Regions from separate parts of the Nocardia sp. NPDC050378 genome, predicted to be linked through region 3. Evidence: riboswitches for the same ligand, from Rfam matches in the RefSeq annotation. Region 3 holds a riboswitch; each other region holds the start of a gene.

Evidence for each region. Region 3 has a riboswitch for cobalamin ahead of metE (5-methyltetrahydropteroyltriglutamate--homocysteine S-methyltransferase). Riboswitches for the same ligand answer to the same signal wherever they lie in the genome.
Region 1: another riboswitch for cobalamin. It lies ahead of cobN (cobaltochelatase subunit CobN); the one in region 3 lies ahead of metE (5-methyltetrahydropteroyltriglutamate--homocysteine S-methyltransferase).
Region 2: another riboswitch for cobalamin. It lies ahead of AB0I35_RS29555 (CbtB-domain containing protein); the one in region 3 lies ahead of metE (5-methyltetrahydropteroyltriglutamate--homocysteine S-methyltransferase).

Annotation. Positions count from the first base shown of each region.
Region 1 is NZ_JBFAKI010000007.1:295,257-302,537, forward strand. It holds gene AB0I35_RS18685 (acyl-CoA thioesterase domain-containing protein) at 1-440, opposite strand, end outside; gene AB0I35_RS18690 (hypothetical protein) at 636-1,178, shown strand; gene cobN (cobaltochelatase subunit CobN) at 1,148-4,822, opposite strand; cobalamin riboswitch at 4,856-4,982, opposite strand; gene AB0I35_RS18700 (multidrug efflux SMR transporter) at 5,004-5,360, opposite strand; gene AB0I35_RS18705 (SMR family transporter) at 5,402-5,722, opposite strand; gene AB0I35_RS18710 (MarR family transcriptional regulator) at 5,795-6,262, opposite strand; gene AB0I35_RS18715 (MerR family transcriptional regulator) at 6,315-7,281, opposite strand, start outside.
Region 2 is NZ_JBFAKI010000022.1:11,138-18,418, reverse strand. It holds gene radA (DNA repair protein RadA) at 1-100, shown strand, start outside; gene AB0I35_RS29580 (hypothetical protein) at 247-918, opposite strand; gene AB0I35_RS29575 (carbonic anhydrase) at 990-1,613, opposite strand; gene AB0I35_RS29570 (A/G-specific adenine glycosylase) at 1,704-2,573, shown strand; gene AB0I35_RS29565 (alpha/beta hydrolase) at 2,584-3,318, opposite strand; gene AB0I35_RS29560 (antibiotic biosynthesis monooxygenase) at 3,434-3,757, shown strand; cobalamin riboswitch at 3,784-3,933, shown strand; gene AB0I35_RS29555 (CbtB-domain containing protein) at 3,967-4,167, shown strand; gene AB0I35_RS29550 (CbtA family protein) at 4,158-4,928, shown strand; gene AB0I35_RS29545 (hypothetical protein) at 4,965-5,417, shown strand; gene AB0I35_RS29540 (OsmC family peroxiredoxin) at 5,422-5,859, opposite strand; gene AB0I35_RS29535 (SRPBCC domain-containing protein) at 5,912-6,358, opposite strand; gene AB0I35_RS29530 (multidrug efflux SMR transporter) at 6,414-6,734, opposite strand; gene AB0I35_RS29525 (NAD(P)H-dependent oxidoreductase) at 6,731-7,281, opposite strand, start outside.
Region 3 is NZ_JBFAKI010000021.1:72,813-80,093, reverse strand. It holds gene AB0I35_RS29405 (ABC transporter substrate-binding protein) at 1-1,019, opposite strand, end outside; cobalamin riboswitch at 1,034-1,203, opposite strand; cobalamin riboswitch at 1,358-1,563, shown strand; gene metE (5-methyltetrahydropteroyltriglutamate--homocysteine S-methyltransferase) at 1,726-3,996, shown strand; gene AB0I35_RS29395 (hypothetical protein) at 4,077-4,661, opposite strand; gene AB0I35_RS29390 (DUF1990 domain-containing protein) at 5,046-5,555, opposite strand; gene AB0I35_RS29385 (helix-turn-helix domain-containing protein) at 5,646-6,350, shown strand; gene AB0I35_RS29380 (dihydrofolate reductase family protein) at 6,332-6,907, opposite strand; gene AB0I35_RS29375 (hypothetical protein) at 7,078-7,281, opposite strand, start outside.

The sequences.
Region 1 (7,281 bases), on a different contig from region 3:
TCGGCATGGCCGTCGCTGCCGAAGAGGTGCAGTCCCTCCTCGATCGCCGCGCGTGCGTCCGGCGGCGGCAACGGCCGTTCCCGGTCGGGCCGCCACACCGCACCGGGCGGCTGCGTCGAGCGTTTCAGCAGCAACGCGCTGCCCCTGGCCACCACCGCGTCGCCCGAACGCAGGCTGACGGCGACCGCGCGCACGCGCTTGCCGTCACGCACCAGCTCGCTCTCGACGGTCAAGGGCACGGCGGGCACCGCGCGGTGCAGATCGACGGTGAACCGGGCGGGCACGAACTCCTCGGTGCAGTACCGCGCCTCCACCTCCCGCGCCATCAACCCGCACACCGGCGGCCCCGACAGCGTCTCGGGGCCCCACAGGCTCAGCGAGAACCTGGTCGGCTCGAACACCGCGCCCGTGCGGGTGAAGTACGCCGGTGAGGTGGTCATGGCGACCCTTTCCGTCCAGGGTGTTTCCCAGGCTCACCCGCCAAGATTAGAACGCGTTGCAGTTTTACGGCAACTCGCGTTCGCCGTCGATCACGAGACCTGGGTGAGTTCCCCGACCCGAGTTCAGGGTCGGCACCGGATGTCGGAGATCCGACGCCGGTCTAGCGTCGACAGCACGCCCACGAGGAGAACACCATGCGAAAAATCACGGTCGCGCTCACGGCCGCGACCATCTACGCCGTGCTGGCAACCCTGGTGGTGTGCACCACGATCGCCGAAACGGTCTTCCTGTACCCGAACTACTTCCACGACATTCCGGCATCGCTGGAGGTGGGCGAGGCATTCACCGCCGTGGTCTCGGTCGGCGATGTGATGCGCCCGCTGGGGATGTTCCTGACCCTGAGCGCTGTGCTCGCCGTGGCTGCCGGTGTGTGGTCGGGGCGCGCCCGCGGCTGGCTGCTCGCGTCGCTGGTGCCGTTCGTCTCGGGGATGTTCCTGCTGTCGATGCTGTACCTGTGGCCGCGCTGGCCGATCCTGTTCGAGGATCGCGCCCTGTACACGGTCGACGAATTGCACAGCACGGTTGCCGAGATCGAGGTCGCGCATGCGGTGCGCATCGCCTGCGGCCTGCTCACCGCGGTCTTGGCTGTCATCGCGGCACTGCGGATCTACCGTGACCGGATTCTCCTGCAGGCCGCGCGGGCAGACTATTCGAGTTCGCCCTCGGTCTCGAGGTAGATCTGGCGCAGCTTGTCCAGGGTTGCCGGTTCGGGGTGCTCCCAGAGCTTGCGCTCGGCCGCCTCGAGCAGTCGTTCGGCGATGCCGTGCAGCGCCCAGGGGTTGGACTGCTCCATGAACTTGCGGTTCACATCGTCGAAAACGTAGCTCTCGGAGAGCTTTTCGTACATCCAGTCGGCGACGACATTGGTTGTGGCGTCGTAACCGAACAGGTAGTCGACGGTCGCGGCCATTTCGAAGGCACCCTTGTAGCCGTGGCGGCGCATCGCTTCGAGCCAGCGCGGGTTCACCACGCGCGCACGGAACACGCGGGTGGTTTCCTCCGAGAGCGTGCGGGTGCGCACCGCGTCGGGGCGGGTGGAGTCGCCGATGTAGGCCTCGGGGTTCTTCCCGGTGAGCGCGCGCACCGTGGCGACCATGCCGCCGTGGTACTGGAAGTAGTCGTCGGAGTCGGCGATGTCGTGCTCGCGGGTGTCGGTGTTCTTGGCCGCCACGGCGATTCGCTTGTACGCGGTGCGCATGTCGTCGGCGGCGGGGGCGCCGTCGAGGTCGCGGCCGTAGGCGTAGCCGCCCCAGGTGGTGTACACCTGCGCGAGGTCGTCGTCGGTGCGCCAGCTCTTGGAGTCGATGAGCTGCAGCAGGCCCGCGCCGTAGGTGCCCGGCTTGGAACCGAAGATGCGCGTGGTGGCACGGCGGGCATCGCCGTGCTCGGCCAGGTCCGCATCGGCATGGGCGCGGACGTAATTGGCGTCGGCCGGTTCGTCGAGGGCGGCGACGAGACGCACGGCGTCGTCGAGCAGAGCGAGGACGTGCGGGAAGGCGTCGCGGAAGAAGCCGGAGATGCGCACGGTGACGTCGATGCGCGGGCGGCCCAGTTCGTCCAGGGAGATCACCTCGAGCGAGGTGACGCGGCGGCTCGCCTCGTCCCACACCGGCCGCACGCCGAGCAGCGCGAAGACTTCGGCGATGTCGTCACCGGAGGTGCGCATGGCCGAGGTGCCCCACACCGACAGGCCGACCGACTTGGGGTACTCGCCGTGGTCGGCCAGGTAGCGGGCGAGCAGGGACTCGGCCATGGCCTGACCCGTCTCCCACGCCAGTCGCGAGGGTACGGCCTTCGGATCGACGGAGTAGAAGTTGCGACCGGTCGGCAACACGTTGATGAGACCACGCAAGGGTGAACCACTCGGGCCCGCGGGGATGAAACCGCCGTTGAGGGCGTGCAGGACCCGGGCGATCTCGATGCCGGTCTCGCGCAGGCGGGGCACGACCTCGGTCGCGGCGAACCGCAGCACGGTCTTCACCGCGTCGAGGCGCCCACTCACCGCGATGCCGCCGTTCGCGGCGGCAGCGCCGCTCGCTCCGGACGAATCATCCACTCCCCCAGCGAGAATCGCGGTCGCGTAGTCGTCGACGAGGGTGTCGACCGCGTCCACCGACCAGTCCGTCGCCTGCAGGGCGCCGAGCAGCTCGCGCGCGCGGGCCTCCACCACGTCGACGCGGATCCGTGCCTCGTCTCCGGCTTCGCTGAGCCCCAGCGCCTCTCGCAGGCCGGGGACGTTCTGTTCGCCGCCCCACAGCTGGCGGGCACGCAGCATGGCCAGCACCAGGTCGAGTTCCATCTCGCCCTCGGGGGCCTGGCCGAGGATGTGCAGGCCGTCGCGGATCTGCACGTCCTTGATCTCGCAGAGCCAGCCGTCGACGTGCAGGAGCATGTCGTCGAAGACGTCCTCGTCGGGGCGTTCGGCCAGGCCGAGGTCGTGGTCCATCTTGGCCGCGCGCATCAGGGTCCAGATCTGCTGGCGGATGGCGGGCAGTTTGGCCGGGTCGAGGGCGGAGATGTTGGCGTGCTCGTCGAGCAGTTGTTCCAGGCGCGAGATGTCGCCGTAGGTTTCGGCGCGAGCCATCGGCGGGATGAGGTGGTCGACGAGGGTGGCGTGGGCGCGGCGCTTGGCCTGGGTGCCCTCACCGGGGTCGTTCACCAGGAACGGGTAGATCAGCGGCAGATCGCCGAGGGCGGCGTCGGTGCCACAGGACGCGGACATGCCGAGGGTCTTGCCCGGCAGCCATTCCAGGTTGCCGTGCTTGCCGAGGTGCACCATCGCATCGGCACCGAAACCGTCGGCCGACGACAGCCACCGGTAGGCCGCCAGGTAGTGGTGGCTCGGCGGCAGATCGGGATCGTGGTAGATGGCGACCGGGTTCTCCCCGAAACCGCGCGGCGGCTGCACCATCAGCACCACATTGCCGAAACGCAGTGCGGCGATGACGATCTCGCCCTTCGGGTCGGCCGAACGGTCCACATACAGTTCGCCCGGCGGCGGCCCCCACGCCTCGACCACGGCTTCGCGCAGGTCGGCGGGCAGCGACTCGAACCATCGGGTGTAGACGGTCGCGCCGATGCGGATCGGATTGCCCTCGAGCTGTTCGGCGCTGAGCCAGTCGGGATCCTGGCCGCCCGCCGCGATCAGGGCGTGGATCAGGGCGTCACCGTCGCCTTCGGCGAGGCCGGGAATCTCGGCGATGTCGCCGAGGTCGTAACCGGCGGAACGCATTTCGGTGAGCAGCCGGATGGCGCTCGCCGGGGTGTCGAGGCCGACGGCGTTGCCGATGCGCGCGTGCTTGGTCGGGTAGGCCGACAGCATGAGCGCGATCCGCTTGTCGCCGTTGGGAATATGACGCAGGCGGGCGTGACGCACCGCGATCCCGGCGACGCGGGCGGCGCGTTCGGGATCGGGGACATAGGTGGACAGACCGTCCTCGTCGAACTCCTTGAACGAGAACGGCACCGTGATGATGCGCCCGTCGAACTCCGGGACCGCCACCTGGGTGGCGACATCGAGCGGGGACAGGCCGTCGTCGTTGGCCTCCCACTGGGCGCGCGGGCTGGTCAGGCACAGGCCCTGCAGGATCGGCACGTCGAGGGCGGCCAGCGCGGCCACGTCCCAGGCCTCGTCGTCGCCACCGGCCGACGCGGTGGCGGGCTTGCTGCCGCCCGCGGCGAGCACGGTGACCACCAGGGCGTCGGCCCGGCCGAGGAGGGTGAGCAGTTCCGGCTCGGCGGTCCGCAGCGACGCCGCGTACACAGGCAGGGCGCGCGCACCCTTGGCTTCGATGGCCGTGCACAGGGCGTCGACGTAGCCGGTGTTGCCCGCCAGGTGCTGGGCGCGGTAGTAGACGACGGCGACCGTGGGGGCGTGCGGTTCGAGGATGCGCGCCGAGCGTTCGAGCTCACCCCAGGTCGGCAGCTGGACCGGCGGCTCGAATCCGTGACCGGTGAGCAACACCGTGTCGGACAGGAAGTTGTAGAGCTGACGCAGGTTGTCGGCACCACCCGCGGCGAGATAGTTGTGGGCGTCGGCGGCGACACCGACCGGCACGGTGGAACATTCCATCAGTTCCGCGTCGGGTGCGATCTCGCCGCCGAGGGCGACCATCGGAATGCCGCTGGCCCGCACCGCGTCCAGGCCCTCTTCCCAGGCGCGTTTGCCGCCGAGGATACGCACGATCACCAGGTCGACGCCGTCGAGCAGCTGCCCGAGATCCTCGACCAGCAGCCGGGCGGGGTTGCCCCACCGGTACTCGGCGCCGCTCGCGCGGGCGCTCAGCAGGTCGGTGTCGGAGGTGGACAGCAGCAGGATCACAGGGTGAGACCTTCCTCGGGTTGACGCGCCCATCGGGTTGCGGTGCTCGCCGGAGAGGGTCTGGCTGTTCACAGTGGCGCGACCGCACCGGATTTCCACCGGTTTCCTCGACGCCCGCCGAGCAAGTCGATGGTACTGGCCCGGCCGCGCCCGCAACTTTCCAGCCCGCGTCCGGGGTCGCTCAGGCGGCTTCGGCGCGGTCGGCGAGTTTGAGCCAGACCACTCCCGCGATCACCACGGCGAGCCAGAACGCTTTGAGCGGCGTGAGCGTTTCCTCGAAGAACACCGGTCCGAGGAGTGCGGCGCCGACCGCGCCGATGCCCGCCCAGACGGCATAGCCGATGCCCACGTCGATCGTTCTCAGCGCGACGCTGAGGGCGAACAGGGTGAGAAGGAAGAAGACGATCGCCACCAGCGACCAGGTGAGCACGGTGAAACCGTGGCTGCCGCCGACGGCGAGGGCGTATCCGACTTCGAAGGCGCCGGCGAGGAGCAGGACGAGCCAGGCGGTGGCGGGAGTGCGGTTGTGGGTGAACATTGTTCGGCCTTTCGGTGAGAAGTGGTCGGGGACGAGGTTGCTCAGGCGCCGCTGCTGAGCTGCAGGCCGACGACACCGCCGATGACGATCACGATGCCGACCGCCTTGCGCCAGTCGACTCGCTGGCCGAACAGCACCGCGCCGAGAGCGACGATTCCGACACCGGCCAGGGAGGTCCAGATCGCGTAGCCGGCGCCGACGTCGAAGGTGAGCAGCGCCAGGCTCAGGAAGTAGGTCGCGATCGCGCCGCTGACCAGGGTGGCGACGGTCCATCGAATGTCGGTGAAACCCTTCGCTTTTCCGGCCGCCAGAGCGACGGTGACCTCGAAGACGACGGCGATGGCGAGGTAGAGCCAGTTCACGATAATACCTTTCTATGGATGTACATACATATATATGCCGAGCGGAAGACCTCTGCGGCATGTCAGGTCAGTTCAGGAGTCCCGGTTCCCCGTTCGGCGCGCGAGCAGCGCGTCGAACATCGGTGACAGCTCTTCGGCGTCGTCGAGCAGACGTTCCAGCTGGAGCTGGAAGGGTTCGCGCGCGTCCCTGACCAGCACCTCCCCCTCCTCGGTGATCACGGCGTACACACCGCGCCCGTCCTCCGAACACAAGTCCCGCCGCGTGAACCCTCTTGCCTCGAGCCGCCCCAGCAATCGGGTCACCGAACTCTGATTCAACCCGATCCGATGGGCCAGCTCGCTGACCCGGATCTCCTTGTCCGGCGCGGCGGCAAGCTGCCGGAGCGCGTGGTACTCGGTGAGGCCGATGCCGTGGTGCAGCGTCAGCCATTTGCCGAGACCCGAATCGACGGTCGCGACAAGAGCGGAAGCACGAAACCAGCCCTCGACCGGGTCGCCGACCGAGGGGGTTCCCCTTTCCGTAAGTTCATGCTTGTGCATGCACTTAACGTAGCGGTGAACCTGCCGGGCCACAACCCGGCAGGTCGAGCGATCAAGGGGCCGGTTCGCAGGGCATGGCGAGGGTCCGGAGGTCGCCGTCGTCGGCGGAGCGGATGTGGGCGGGGAGGTCGGGGACGGACAGGTCGAGCATGATGTCGGGGCCGATCGCGCCCGCGACGGCCGGGTAGAGGGTGGTTACGGCGAAGTGGACGCTGATCGGTGGGCCGGAGACCGTCGCACGCAGCTCGGTGGGCGGGTTCGGCGTGCCGTCCTGGGTCGACGCGTCCGGGCTCGGCACCGAGATCGTGGCCGTGTCCGGGGAATCGAAGCGCAGAGTCACGATCGGTGAGTCCGCGCGTTCCAGTGTTTCCAGGAGGTGCGCGCGGTCGAGGACAGCCCTGGTCGGGGTCGGGGGCAGGGCTGCCAGCATGCGGCGGTAGTCGGGGAATTCCTCGGGCGAGCGGCGGCAGCGCTGACTCGCCGCCGAATCCTCGGTGGCAGTGCGGAATTCGACGGAATCGGGCGTGGGACGCAGGATCACCGTGTGCTGACGGCGCAGCCAGGACGCGGTGGCACGCAGTTCGGCGGCATCGATGGTCGCGGACCACTCGGCCGTCGCCGAGGCCATCGGGCGCAGGGTTCGCGAGGCCAGCCGGTAGCGGTCGGTGGCGGTGAGGATCAGTTCGTCGGGGCCGGCCTCGAACAGGATGGTGTCGAGCACGGGCAGGGCCGGATCGGTGCGGGTTGCCGTGGAGACCTGGTCGATGGCTGCCGCGAGCGCCGGACCGCCGACCCGCACGGCCTGGTCGGGTTCGGTGCCGGGCACCGCGCCGTGGTCACGTCGGTCCGGCAACGGCCGGGGGTCCACGCCGAGCGCCCGATGAGCGGCGGCGGCTGCGGCGTCGAACTCCCTTCGGCGGCAGTGCATTTCGGCGAGATGGGCGTCGAGGAGGGCGGCGGCCTTTGCGGCGTCGGGTTCGGCGAGCACCGCCGCGACAGTCGGCAACGGCATGTCGACG
Region 2 (7,281 bases), on a different contig from region 3:
TTCGATGCGCATCCACGAGGTCGGCGACCTGCGTTCGGCGCTGCGTTTGGCCGAACTCCGCAAATCCCGGGCACCTCGCGAGCCGGTGGCCGTGGAATAACTCCGGCAAACCGCGCTTTCCGGTCGAATTCGGCATTTCGGCGGTAACAGCCGTTGACACGGTCGTCCGTCCTGCGAATTCTGCAAATCAGCCGTCTTGGACATGTGATTTACAGCGCATCCGCATAATGCCCGGTCGGACGGTATTCAGTCGGCCAGGTTGAACGGTTCGGCCGCGCTGCGGATGGAACCGAGCTGTGCGACAACCATGTACGCGCCCGCCGGAACCGGCAACCGCTCCCCCGCGCATTGTGGCTGGGACGTGGTGCCGAACCAGGTGCCCTTGTACGACAGCTGTTCGCCCGCCTTCAGGGTCTTCACCTCCGGCGGCCCGTCCGGGGTGCAGTCGTTGCTCGCCCACAGCCTGCGCTGCCCGTCGAGGGTGAAGACGAGGAACTGCGGGCCCGCGCCGAGATCGCGCGAGCACGCGGCCGTGGAGATGTTGGTGATCACGGTGCCGAAGCCCGGCTGGTCACCCACCCGGTAGGTCGGCTGGTTGACCGTCACCTTCAGCGCCAGCGACTGATCGCTGCACGGCTGGGCCGCGGGCTCGGGCACGGCGGACGTGGTCGACGCCGCCGCCGACGTGCTGGTCACCGAACTGCTCGCCGCCGCGCTACTGGTCGCACTGCTTATCTGAGGCGTGCTCGCGACCGTCGTCGAGGACGCGGCCGCGCTCGAACCGGACGAATCACCACCGCGCGCCACCAACGTGACCAGCCAGACCACGATGGCGAGCGCGACGATGATGACGCCGATGGCGAGCGCGCGACGACGCCAGTAGATCTCCGGTGGCAGCGGTCCATTCGGTTCCAGCACGCTTCAAAGGTAAGCGCAGCGCGCGAGGGCGCGCTCGATGACCTCGGCGTGTCGGGCGCGTACCGCCCGATTCAGACCGTCTCGCCGATATTGCCGACCACCCGGCGCAGGTGCGCGCGCCCGTCCGACAACTGGTAGGTGACGCTCGCGATCGCGCACTGACCAGTGGCGACGCGCTGGGAGATGATCATCGAGCGCTCCATGAGCAACTTGCTGGTCTCCACCACGTGCCGGGCCTCGAGGTCGTCGACCGTCGTGAGCCCTTCGCGACGGCCGAGCAGGATCGAGGGGGTCACCTTCTCGACCACGCTGCGGATGAAGCCGCCGGGGACGGCGCCGCCGTCGAGCGCGTCGATCGTGGCCTTCACCGCGCCGCAGCTGTCGTGGCCGAGAACCACGATCAGCGGCACATTGAGCACCTCGACGCCGTATTCGATCGAACCGAGCACCGAGGCATCTACGACGTGGCCCGCCGTGCGCACCACGAACATATCGCCGAGGCCCTGGTCGAAGATCAGTTCCGCGGCGACGCGTGAATCGCCGCAGCCGAACAGGATCGCGTGTGGTTTCTGTCCGCCCACGAGCTTGGCTCGGTCGGCCGCCCCCTGGCTAGGATGCAGCAGAGTGTCGTTGACGAAACGCTCGTTGCCCTCGCGCAGCGACTTCCAGGCACTTATCGGATTAGAACCAGGCATACCGACCATTGTGCACACGCTATCGGTTACCAGCGAGTCTGCGCTGTTACGCCTCGGCAAAGTCGGCCTGGCAGAGATGGAACGGAAACAGTGAGTATCGACGCCGAGGTCCTGCTGGATTGGTTCGCCGAGCGGGCGCGCGACCTGCCGTGGCGGCGGCCGGAGGCGACCGCCTGGCACATCCTGATGAGCGAGATCATGCTGCAGCAGACACCCGTGGTCCGGGTGGAGCCGATCTGGCGGGAGTGGGTGGCGCGCTGGCCGGTGCCCTCGGCGATGGCGGCGTCGTCACAGGCCGAGGTGCTGCGGGCGTGGGGCAAGCTCGGTTATCCGCGCCGGGCGCTGCGGTTGCACGAGTGCGCGCGGGTGCTGGCCGCCGAGCACGGCGACGTGGTTCCCGCCGATGTCGACGTCCTGCTCGGCCTGCCGGGTATCGGCGCATACACCGCGCGGGCGGTGGCGTGTTTCGCGTACGGGCAGCGAGTTCCGGTGGTGGACACCAACGTTCGCCGCGTGGTGGCGCGAGCGGTACACGGCCGTGAACCCGGTAACCCGTCCTCGCGCGACCTCGCCGAAACCGAGGCGCTGCTGCCCGTCTCGGTGCCGCGGGCGGCGAAGTTCTCGGCGGCGCTGATGGAACTGGGCGCGCTGGTCTGCACGGCTCGCAACCCCGACTGCGGCAACTGCCCGCTGCCGCGCTGCGCCTGGGTCGACGCGGGCAGGCCGGCCGCCGAGGTGGTGCGCAAGGTGCAGAAGTACGAGGGCACCGATCGCCAGGCGCGCGGCAGGCTGCTCGACGTGTTGCGTGATGCGTCGGGTCCGGTCGAGCGGGTGCGGCTGGACATGGCCTGGGCGCGCGACCCGGGTCAGCGCGCCCGCGCCTTGGATTCCCTGCTGGTCGACGGGCTCGTCGAGCAGACCGAGGACGGCCTGTTCGCCCTGGCCGGCGAGGGAGCCTGAGACCCGGCACTCAAACCCGTGCCAGAAACCGTTCGACGTGCGCGCGGTATTCCTCGGGCCGCTCATCGTGAATCAGGTGCCCCGCCCCGAGGACTCGCACGTACTCCGCGTCCGGATGCACCTCGGCCATCGTCCGCATCTGCCCCGCCGGGGTGATGGTGTGCTCGCCCTCGATGAGCAAGGCGGGCACGCGCAGCGATTTCCATTCGTCCCAGAAGTCGCGCGTTCCCCATTCCTCGGAAATCGCGCGGAAGGTGTCGACCTCGCCGTGCAACCGGTAGCCGCCCGAGTCGGTGAACGCCCGCAGGAAGTACCGCCCGGCCACCGGCCCGAAATAGTCGAGCACGGCCCGGGCGTCGGGGAAGGGTTGCGGCCAGGAGTGGATGAGTTCGGCCCAGTGCGCAGCGGTGCGGCCGGTGAAGTCCGGTGCGATGTCCTCGACGACGATCGCGCGGACCCGGTCGGGGTGGGCCGCCGCGAACACCCACCCGTGCAGCGCACCCATCGAATGCCCGATCACGATCATCGGTTCGGTGATCGCCGCCGTGTGCTCGGCGAGGTCAGCGACGAACGCCTCGGTAGTGAGCTCCGCGGGCGGAACGCGGCCGTGACCTGCGGCATCGAAGGTGTACACATGTCCGAGCGCGCGCAACCACGGCACCTGATCCGACCAGGTACGCGCACTCCCCATCAGCCCGTGCAACAGCAGAATCGGCACCCCGACCCCACCTTCGTCGTACAACACCCAGCCGATTGTGCCAGCTCGAGCATCGGTTTTCGGCCGCCTCGAGCCGGACTGATCGGAGGGGTGCGACGAAGGAGCACCCGGCCCGCGGCGCCGGCCGCCATAGACTGAGCTCATGGCTGTTGTGAAGATCAATGCGATCGAGATTCCCGAGGGCGCGGGCCCGGAGCTGGAGAAGCGGTTCGCCGCGCGTGCTCACGCGGTGGAGAACTCGCCCGGGTTCCTCGGCTTCCAGTTGCTGCGCCCGGTAGCCGGTGACAACCGGTACTTCGTGGTGACGCAGTGGGATTCGGAGGAGTCGTTCGCCGCGTGGCGTGACGGCCCGGCCCGCACGGCGCACGCCGGTCACGGTGCCGACGGCGAGCGGCCCAAGCCGGTGTCGACCGGTGCGTCGCTGCTCGAGTTCGAGGTCGTGCTGGACGTGCCCGCGAAGTCCTGATCCGGGCGTTTCCCCTGGATGTATTGACGCGCGCTGGCAGCGGCTGTCACAGTTCGAGGGAAATTACGCGAGGGTGCGCGGTAATCCGGTGAGATTCCGGAGCGGTCGCGCCACTGTATTCCGTGCCGGATTCCGGTGCGGACAGCCAGACATCGGCACCCTCGCCTATCGCTTCGATCGCGGGACGCGCATCCCGGAGGAGGACCCGAATGGCTATCGCGCATTCACCCAGCCGGTCTACCGGCCTCGACACCCTGGCTACCGTGCTGGTCACGGCCGGTGTCGTTCTTCTCGCACTGCTCACGCTGTACCTGGTCGGTTTCGACCAGGGGGCCGTCTCGCGTAGCGGGATGTTCCTGCACGAGCTGATGCACGACGGACGTCACCTGCTCGGTGTCCCGTGCCACTGACCGGATCCTTCAAAACCCTGCTGTTACGTGGCCTGCTGGCCGGTCTGATCGCCGGCCTGCTGGCCGCGACAGTGGGCTATTTCATCGGCGAACCCCATATCGAGGCGGCCATCGCCATCGAGGAGGCCGGGTCCGGCGGGCATTCGCACGGGACCGTCGAGGACCAGGCGCACGACGAAGAACCGCTGGTCAGCCGATCTGGGCAGCAGGCGGGTCAGTTTCTCGCGCTCGCCCTGGCCGGAATGGCGTTCGGGGCGATCTTCGCCGCCGTTGTGCACGTGGCTCGCCGCTTTACCGCGCTGAGCGGGCCCCGATTGTCGCTGACCACAGCGGGTTTCGCGTGGGCGGCGATCGTCGCGGTGCCGTTCTTCAAGTACCCGGCCAATCCACCGGCGGTCGGCGACCCGGAAACCATCGATCAGCGCACCTGGCTGTGGGTGGCCGTTGTCGTGCTCGGCCTGCTCGCGGTCGCGGCGGCCGTCGCGGCCTATCGCGCGCTGGCCGGGCAGCTCGACTCGTTCCGGCTCGTTGCCGCGGTAGCCGCGTTCGTGCTGGTCACCACGGTCGGTTACGTGCTGCTGCCGGGCGTGAACGAGGTGTCCGACGACTTCCCGGCGACGCTGCTGTGGCAGTTCCGGGTGGCGTCACTGGCCGAAACCGCCACCCTCTGGGCGGCTTTGGGACTGGTGTTCGCCGCGCTCACCGAATGGTCCAGCGCGCGTAGCACTCCGGTAGCACGCGAGGTCGCTACCTCCGGGTGATCCTCGTGAGTACCACGAGAGGGCAGTGTCGGCATCATGACCGACACTGCCTTCTCTGTTTCCGTCGCCCGTCCGGGGGCGGTGCGCGTGGCCTTCGCCGGGCTGGTCACCGCGCTGGCCGCCGGGGTCGCCGAGGGACTGCTGCGCGCCGGACGCGGTGGGACCGAATTCGGCGCCACCGCAACGGGTCTGCTGCCCCGGCTGGCCATCTACCTGGTGGTGCTCGGGGTCGCGATGCACATGGCCAACGGCAGCCGGGTGTCGCGGGCCCTGCTCACCGTCGGTATCGGGATGATCGGGCTGGTCTCGCTCATCATCGAACCGCTGGCGGTACTGCTGTCCACCGACGACTTCGGCGCCCTGTTCGGTGAGCTCGCGCCCGATTCGGCTGTCCTCGTCGCCTGCCGGGCGGTGCACATCCTCGCGGTGGTGATCGCGATTCCGGCGATGTACACCCCGGCAGCGCACCGCTGGTTCACCCAGCGGTGAGTGTTCAGATGAGTTCGGCGTCCAGTTCCACCTCGGCGACACCGGCGAGCGCCTTGCTCACCGGGCAGCCGTTCTTGGCCGCGGTCGCCGCGGTGTAGAAGCCCTCGGCGTCGATCCCGGAGGCGACGGCGCGCACGGTCAGCTTGATCTTGCTGATCCGGAAACCGCCCGCGGGGTCGGGGCCGAGGGTCACGTCGGCGGTGACGTCGAGGCTCTCCGGCGTGCCGCCGACGTTGGCGATCTCGGCCGAGAGCGCCATCGAGTAGCACGACGAATGCGCGGCCGCGATGAGCTCTTCGGGGCTGGTGCCCTCGGCGTTGTCGGCCGCGCGGCGGGGGAAGGTCACGTCGTACTTGCCGACGCCGGAGCTGACCAGCTCGACCTGCCCGGAGCCGTCCTGCAGCCCGCCTGCCCAGAGTGTGCGTGCGCTACGAGTCGCCATCACGTTCCTTTCGTTAGCCAGAGTGTGTGTTCGACACCGAACCTACGTGAGCTCAGACCGGGATACTCGTCACTTCGTCGAGGCGTTCCAGCTTCTCCGGCCACACCTGCTGATGCAGGTCGCGGATGGCGGCGGTGGCGAAACCGGAGTGCCGCAACCGCAACCTGATGCCGCGTGGCTGTTTCAGGAACTCGGCGGCGACCACGGTCTCCACCCCTTCGGTCGCGGCGGTGACCCAGGTGAACTCGATCCGGCGGTTCGGCTCGAGCGCGAGGATGCGGCCGTAGTGCGGGTTGCGTTTCTCGGCCGAGCCGGTGTCGAAATAGAGGGGCTCGTTCACGGCGGGTCGCATCAGAACCGATCCGGGGACGGCCAGCCACAGGTCGAGGCCTTGGGTCCAAGCCGCGTACAGCAGGCTCGGCTGGGCCTTCATGACTCGCTCGACGGTGAGCTCGTGGGGCCGAGTGGACAGGTCCGGGGGGCGAACTGGCTGGTCCATCAGCCGACCCTACCGGTCAAGTGCCCACCGAGCCCGCATCGGGTGTGCCACAGCGTCACTCGGGGTTGGTGACGCGCGCGAGCACGATGCCACCGAGAATCAGCGTCAGGGCCAAGACCCGGCCCGCGCTGAGCGGGTCCTTGTGCACGAGCACGCCGAGACCGATCGCCCCGAGCGCGCCGATCCCGGTGAACACCGCGTACGCCGTCCCGACCGGAAGGGTCTGCATGGCGCGCGAGAGCAGGTAGACCGCCAGCGAGCCGAGCGCGATGCACAGCAGGGTCGGGCCGAACCTGGTGAAGTTCTCGGTGGGTTTGATGGTCTGCGACCAGGCGATTTCGACCAGGCCGGCCACGCCGAGCAAGACCCAGTTCATCGCGCGTAGTCCTTTGCGAGCACGCGTACTTCGGCGATCGCGGCGTCGAGTGAGGCCTCGTGCTCGGTACGCAGGTGGGCGAGGTTGGGGTCCGAGACCGCGTTGGCCAGTTCGGCATTGACGAAAACGGTATCGGTGACGGCGTAATGGCCCGCGAAGAAGTCGCGCAGATAGCGCTCCTGATAGTCGAAGGCGGCCTTCGGCGCGCCGGGCGAGTAGGCGCCGCCGCGTGCGGAGACGACGACGAAGCGCCTGTGCCCCAGCGACATCCGCGGAAAAGTCACCTGATCGAGCCAGGCCTTGAGCGTGGCGGGGATCGAGTAGTTGTACATCGGTGTGCCGATGAGGATCACGTCGGCGGCCAGCAATTGCGCGAGCAGGGGTTCGACGGTGCGCCACGCGGCGCGGGCGGCGGGGGTGACGGCGAGATCGGGCAGACGATCGAGGTCGGTGCTGCCCGCCGCGAGGACGGCATCACACAGCTCGGTCCAGCCCTCGTCGATGAACGGCGCGGGGTCGGTGGCGAGGTCGCGGTAGGTGTAGGCGC
Region 3 (7,281 bases):
AACGGGGCGCCTTTGCCGTAGATGTCGTTGCCGACCTCGGCGTATCCGTAATACACCGACTCCACCATGGCCTCGCGGTCCACCGCCAACCGCATCGCCTGCCGTACTCGCGGATCGTCGAACGGCGCTGTGTCCACTCGCATTTGGAACGCACCCATCAATCCGGCCGGTGGCACGACCACCGTGACGTTCGGATCGTCGGCCAAGGTGCTCGCCTGCAGGTACGAGATCTCGTGTGCCACTTCGGCCTCCCCGGACAGGAAGGCGTTCACACGCGCTTCGGTCTCGGCGATCTGGATGATCTCCACCTCGTCGAGATACACCGGTCCGTCCCAGTAACGCTCGTTGCGGCGCAACAGGGTGCGGTCACCGGGCGACCACCGCACCAGCGCGAACGGCCCGGTGCCGACGGGCAGTTCCGAGCCGTCGATGGTGCCCGTGCCGTCCTTGACGATGTAGCAGTACCAGCCCGCCAGCACCGAACCGAAGTCGGCCAGCGGTGTTTTCATGGCGACCACCACGGCGAGGTCGCCGTCGGCGCGGGTGCGCGACATGTCGACCGCGGCGAGATCCCCCGACGAGCTCTTGGCCGGGTCGAGCATCCGCTCGAAGCTCCAGAGCACATCGCGCGAGGTCAGTGGGGTGCCGTCGCTGAAAACCACGCCGGGGCGCAGAGTGATCCGCCACTCGCTGCCGTCGGCGTTGGGTTCGAGCGACTGCGCGAGGCGGTAGCGCAGGGTGAGGTCGTTGTTGTAGGCGACGAGCTTGTCCCAGACGTTCTTCGACACCGCCCCGCCCGCCGAACTACCGGCCTGATGCGGGTCGAGCACGTCCGCGCTCGCCGAACGGCCCGCGATCACTGATCGCAGACGACCGCCAGGCCGCGGCGGACCCAGCGCAGCGCCCGATGGACTGCCCGGCGAACCGCAGCCGGTCGCGATCGCGCCGAGCGTGAGCGCGCCGGCGAGCAGGAAGGTGCGACGGCCGAAACCTGACCGTGCCGATGTGGAGTTGTCCATAGCCATCCTCGTGGGTGATCCCGATACGCGGGCGCAGGTATCCTGGCTCCCGGATCGACGCTCCCCACCGGCCTTCCAACCTGGGTAGGTCGTGGCCATGAATCGGCGGATCGCTCCTCGGTGACAGTTGCGGGACAGCCCCGGATTCGCACCGGTGTTCCCTACGCCCGGGTCAGACCTTACCGTGGCCTCCCGTCGCACCTCCCCGACATGCGGCGCACGGCGACTGCCGCGTTTGCCGATGACGTGCTTCACCATTGTCGGTGGAGTTCCTTGGCCTAAGATGGTCGGCGCAGCTGGTTCACGTTCACCGTGCGGAGTCGGAGCCCCGAACTCCGGTGATCGTGTCGAAACCGGACACCGGAATACCGGTGTCCGGCGAGAGGGAACCCGGTGGGAATCCGGGACTGTCCCGCAGCGGTGAGTGGGAACGACCGCCGTCAACGAGCACTGGGCATCCGCCTGGGAAGCGACGGCCACTAGGTCGGCCGAATCAGGCCGGTGCCCGCGAGTCCGAAGACCTGCCCGCTGTGCCGGACACGCCGTGTCCGGCGGCCTTCGCCTCGAGGATTGGGCGCACAGACCGACAAGCGACCCGCCGGACTCACCGGAACGGGCGCGTGAGCTCGCCTCGCACGCCCCCGCGCGGTCGGCGGTCGGTGCTACCCGTGACAGGCCAGGGCTATCCGCATCCGCACCGGAGACGATGACCATGTCCGTTTCATCCAGCTTCTTCACCGCAACCGTTCTCGGACTCCCCCGCGTCGGGCCGAACCGTGAACTCAAACGCGCCACCGAGGCCTACTGGGCAGGCACGGCCGACGCCGAGCACCTGCACACCGTCGCCCGCGAACTGCGCCGCAGCGACCTGACCGGCCTCTCCGCCGCAGGCCTCGACTCGATCCCCGTGGGCACGTTCTCCTACTACGACCAGGTGCTCGACACCGCCGTGCTGTTGGGCGCGCTGCCCGCTCGCGTCGCCGACATCGCCGACCCGCTCGACCGGTACTTCGCCGCCGCACGCGGCACCGACACGATCGCCCCGCTCGAGATGACCAAGTGGTTCGACACCAACTACCACTACCTCGTGCCCGAAATCGACTCGGCGACAGAGTTTTCCCTGAATCCGGACAAGTTGTTCGCCGAGCTCGCCGAAGCCGCGACTCTGGGGATTCCGGCCAGACCGGTCGTCATCGGACCGCTCACCTTCCTGAAGCTGGCCAAGCACGCCGCAGGCGCGCCGCTGGACCGCCTCGCCGAGCTCGTGCCGCTCTACCGTGACCTGCTCACTCGTCTGGCCGACGCCGGGGTGGAGTGGGTCCAGATCGACGAGCCGATCCTCGTCACCGATCTCGACGACGCCGAGCTGGCCGCCGTCCGCGCCACCTACACCGAGCTCGCCTCGTCCACCGCCCGGCCCGCGATCCTCGTCGCCACCTATTTCGGCCACGCCGGCGCCGCACTCGCCGAGATCGCAGCCACCCCGGTCGAAGCCGTCGCGCTCGACTTCACCACGGGAACCACCGTCGAAGCCGTCGCCTCGGTTCCGGCGCTGTCGCGCAAACTGCTGGTCGCCGGCGTCGTCGACGGGCGAAACATCTGGCGCACCGACCTCGACGGTGCGCTGAGCACGCTCGGCTCGCTACTCGGCAGCGCGGCCTCGGTCGCGGTGTCGAGCTCCTGCTCACTGCTACATGTCCCCTATTCGCTGGCCCCGGAAACCGGGTTCGACGACCGGCTGCGTTCGTGGCTGGCCTTCGGCACCGAGAAGGTCGACGAAATCCGTGTCCTGGCAACGGCCCTCACCCGCGGCACCGACACGGTCGCAACCGAGCTGCGCGCGGCGCGCGACGCCGTAGGATCTCGCCGCAGCGACCCGCGCCTGCACGACGACACTGTCCGCGCCCGCCTGGCGGCACTGACCCCGGCCGACACCGAGCGTGCCCCCGCCGACGAACGCCGGATCGAGCAGCGCGCACATCTGAATCTGCCGCTGCTGCCAACCACGACCATCGGCTCCTACCCGCAGACCTCCGCGATCCGGCTGGCTCGCGCCGCACTGCGCAAGGGAGAGATCGATCAGGCGGAATACGCCTCCCGCATGCGGGCCGAGATCGACGACGTGATCGCTCTGCAGGAACGTCTCGGCCTCGATGTGCTCGTGCACGGCGAGCCCGAACGCAACGACATGGTCCAGTATTTCGCCGAACTCCTGGACGGCTTCGCCACCACCGACAACGGCTGGGTCCAGTCCTACGGCACCCGGTGCGTGCGTCCACCGATCCTGTTCGGCGACGTCACCCGGCCCGCACCGATGACCACCGGCTGGATCCGCTACGCCCAGTCCCGCACCGACAAGCCCGTCAAAGGCATGCTCACCGGTCCCGTCACCATCCTGGCCTGGTCCTTCGTTCGCGACGACCAGCCCCTGGCCGACTCGGCCCGTCAGGTCGCCCTGGCCATCCGGGACGAGGTCACCGATCTCGAGCGCGACGGCGCGCGCATCATCCAGGTCGACGAACCCGCCCTGCGCGAACTGCTTCCACTGCGCGCCGCCGAACAACCCGCCTACCTGGCCTGGGCGGTGGACTCGTTCCGGCTGGCAACCGCCGGTGTCGCCGACACCACCCAGATCCACACCCACCTGTGCTACTCCGAGTTCGGTGAGGTCATCGGTGCGATCGCGGGCCTCGACGCCGACGTCACCTCCATCGAAGCGGCCCGCTCACACATGGAGGTCCTCGACGACCTCAACGCCGCCGGCTTCGATCTCGGTGTCGGACCGGGTGTCTACGACATCCACTCCCCCCGTGTGCCTTCGGTCGAGGAGATCATCACCTCGCTGCGGGCAGCATTGAAAGCTGTTCCCGCCGAACGACTGTGGGTCAATCCCGACTGCGGACTGAAGACCCGCGGACCGGTCGAGGTGGAAGCTTCCCTGCGCAATCTCGTCGCCGCGGCTGCGGCGCTGCGCTGAAACTTCCGGTGCGGCTGCGCTTTTCACCGCAGCCGCACCGGGAGTCCGGAGCCGGGGCAGTTACCTGCCGACCCCCCTTCTCAGGGCAGAACCTGCGGAACGACCTCCGGATTCACATGGCCCACAATGCCACCGATGATGGCACCGACGGCCGCATGGGGAAGTACACCGAGGAGGAGGCAGATCGGGTAGCCCACGCCCAATATGATCGCGGACGGGATGCAGTTGACCAGCGTGGTCAGCGCACCGAGACCGGCACCAGCGAGGGCACCGTTGACCACCGGGTCGGAGTTCTCGGCCTTCGGATTGGTCGCGACCTCATGCAACTGGGATTCGGTCACGTCCGATACCACGGGAGCGGTTGCCTCCGAAATCGCGGGAGCGGCCACTTCCGAGACCAAGTTTTCGTTCGAAAGCTCGGCGGCCTGCGGAATCGAAGGCTCGGCATCCTGGGAAATCGCTACGCCCGCCGGGACGGCGGATCCGAACGAATACTCGGCGATGGCAGTCGCATAGCTGTCGCCCTCGACGGCCACCACGGTGGCCGACTGAGCCTGCTGGTCAGCGAATGCGTCCGCCGACGCAACGCCACTACCAGCGAAGGCGACCGCCACAACCACAGGCAGTGCACCGAGGAGAATGTTGCGAGTTGAGCGCATGAACATTGACTACTCCCTCTCGACCTTTTGCCCCCCAAAGCCGGACCAAACGAATGTCGACCGGGCTATTAGTAATAGCCGAAAGATATTAAATCAATCTTTGTGATCTATTTCACATTTGCGCCGGTTGACCAATCCATTCTGTAGTTCGGATTCGCGATCGATATGCGAATCACCTTTCGCACACAGATTTGAGACACGCACGCTGCGTTCGGAATTCAGCGCGAGGGCCCGGCTCACGGTCGGCTGCGTGGTGACCTCGCCTGGATGAACGAGCCCATGGAGATGGCCGTCCGAAAGTCATCGCTGATTCTCGCCGGCCAAGGAGTTCGAACCGAGTTTCGCGCCGAGTAAAGCGCTGTCCGCCAGCCGGGTAAAGAACGAGATAGGTCAGCGCAGCAGTGCACGCAGATAACGGCGGCGATAGTGGCGCTGGGCGACGAGCAGAAGCGGAAAGATCGTCCGCCAGAATCCGGCCGGTGCGGGTCGAGTGAGTGACCTCAGCGTGAATTCCACTGTCCCGTCAGGTCGTCGATGCACCACGAACGCCTCCTCACCACACACCGGATGCCCCGGCAGAGTGCCATAGGCGAACCCACACCTGTCCTCGGTATCGACCACCGCCACCACCCGCACGGGTTCATGCACCGACAACGGCCCCCACCCCATACTCACCCGATACTCCGCGCCGACCGTGACGGGCTCCTCCGGCACGACCCGAAACCCGCTGCGCCGCTTGACACCCCAGCGCAACACCGCCTGTCTCGCCGCTTCCCACACCTGCTCACCGTCCCCGATCACCACGGAGGTCTCGAACCGCCGGAACCCGTCGAAACCTTCGGACCAGATGCGCTCGGCGGGGCAGGTCGCGCCTGCGGGGGCATAGGTCAGATCGTGCATGGCTCTGACGGTACTTTTCCTCGGCAACGGCTCGGCGGTCGGCTGCAGGGACATGGAACAGATCGTCGCTCGGCCGTTTAGCATCGACGTGTGGGTTTGGTGTTCGAGGGGCGCGGGTCCGATTCGCCGTGGGTTTCCACGGTGTGGACCTGTCGCAGCGAGCACGTGGCGGAGATGACCTCCGTGGCGACCGAGACGTGGGGCTTGGTCTTCTGGGACCAGGACGGTGTGCGCGGAGCCGCGGTGACGGGGCCGGAGAGCCGGGCGGGGACGGCGCCGGTACCCGAGGGCGCCAATTTCCTCGGTGTCCAGTTCGCTGTCGGCACCTCGTTGCGTACCGTCGCGACATCGTCGCTGTTAGATGGCGGAATCATGCTGCCGGACATCACCGAGCGCGGCTTCTGGCTCGACGGAACACGCTGGGAGACACCACATCCGGATGACGCCGAGGCCCTCGTCGAACGGCTGATCGCGGCGGAGGTGGTCGGTCGCGACCCGCTGGTCGTCGAGGCACTGCTCGGTGCACGGCCCGCGGTCGGTGAGCGGACACTCGAACGCCGGTTCCGCACCTCGACCGGTCTCACGCAGGGAGCGGTCCGCCAGATCGAACGCGTCCGCACCGCGGCTGGGCTGCTGAGTGCGGGTGAGACCGTGGCCGATGTCGTGGCCGAGCTCGACTACTACGACGAACCCCACCTCGCCCGCGCGCTGCGACGGTATGTCGGGCGCACAGCGCGGCAATTACGCGAAGGCGCGGGCGGAGCGATCGCGCTCGGTCAGCGCACCACGTCATAGACGAGTTTCGCCACACCGTTGCTGTAGGTATCCGAATCACGCAGCCGCAGTTGCTGTTTCGGTCGGTCCGAATGACTGAAGAGGTTCTTGCCCGCGCCGAGCAGAACCGGGAAGACCAACAGGTTGTAGCGGTCGATCAGGTCGGCGTCGCCGAGACTCCGTGCCAGTTCGGCACTGCCGTGGACGAAAATGGCCCCACCGTCGGACTGCTTCAGCTTCTCCACGTCCGCGACGGTACGCAGGATCGTGATGTCACCCCAGCCGTCGATCAGATCGCCCTCGGACAGAGTCGAGGACACCACATACTTGGGCAGATCCTTGTACGCGGCGTGATCTTCGGAATCCCGCCAGATCGGCGCGAACGCCGCATAGCTGCGACGTCCGAACATCAGCGCCGAGGTCTCCGCGAGCTCCTCCCCCTTGAGCGAATACGCCTCCGGCACGAACTCGGTCTGCATCACCCACCCACCACTGCGGTGCCCCTCAACGGTGCCACCGGGCGAGTCGACTACCCCGTCGAGCGACATGAATCCCGTGTAGACCAGCTCGCGTGCCATGCGATTCCTCCTGAAGATCGTGCGTCGGACTGCGCTCACCCTAAGTCGAGGCACCAACACCCGTCTTGGACGAAACCGACACGATCACCGCGCGGGCCACATCGACGCGGTGCCCCGCAGGGCATGGCGAATCCGGCCGGAAGCACCCTCCCGGCCGGATCACCGGCCGATCACACCAGTTCGGGTACGCGCAGGTGCGCGAAGCCGAGCCGGAACTCCGCTACATCGAGGACCTCGGCACTCAGGCTGCGCGAGGCCGCGGCCCTCATCCGGTCCGTGTGTTCACGGCTGCTGTCCAATTCCTCGACACTCGACCACACCGTGGAGCCGACCGCACGCCCGGTTTCCCGGTCGACGAACAAGCTGGCGCTGCG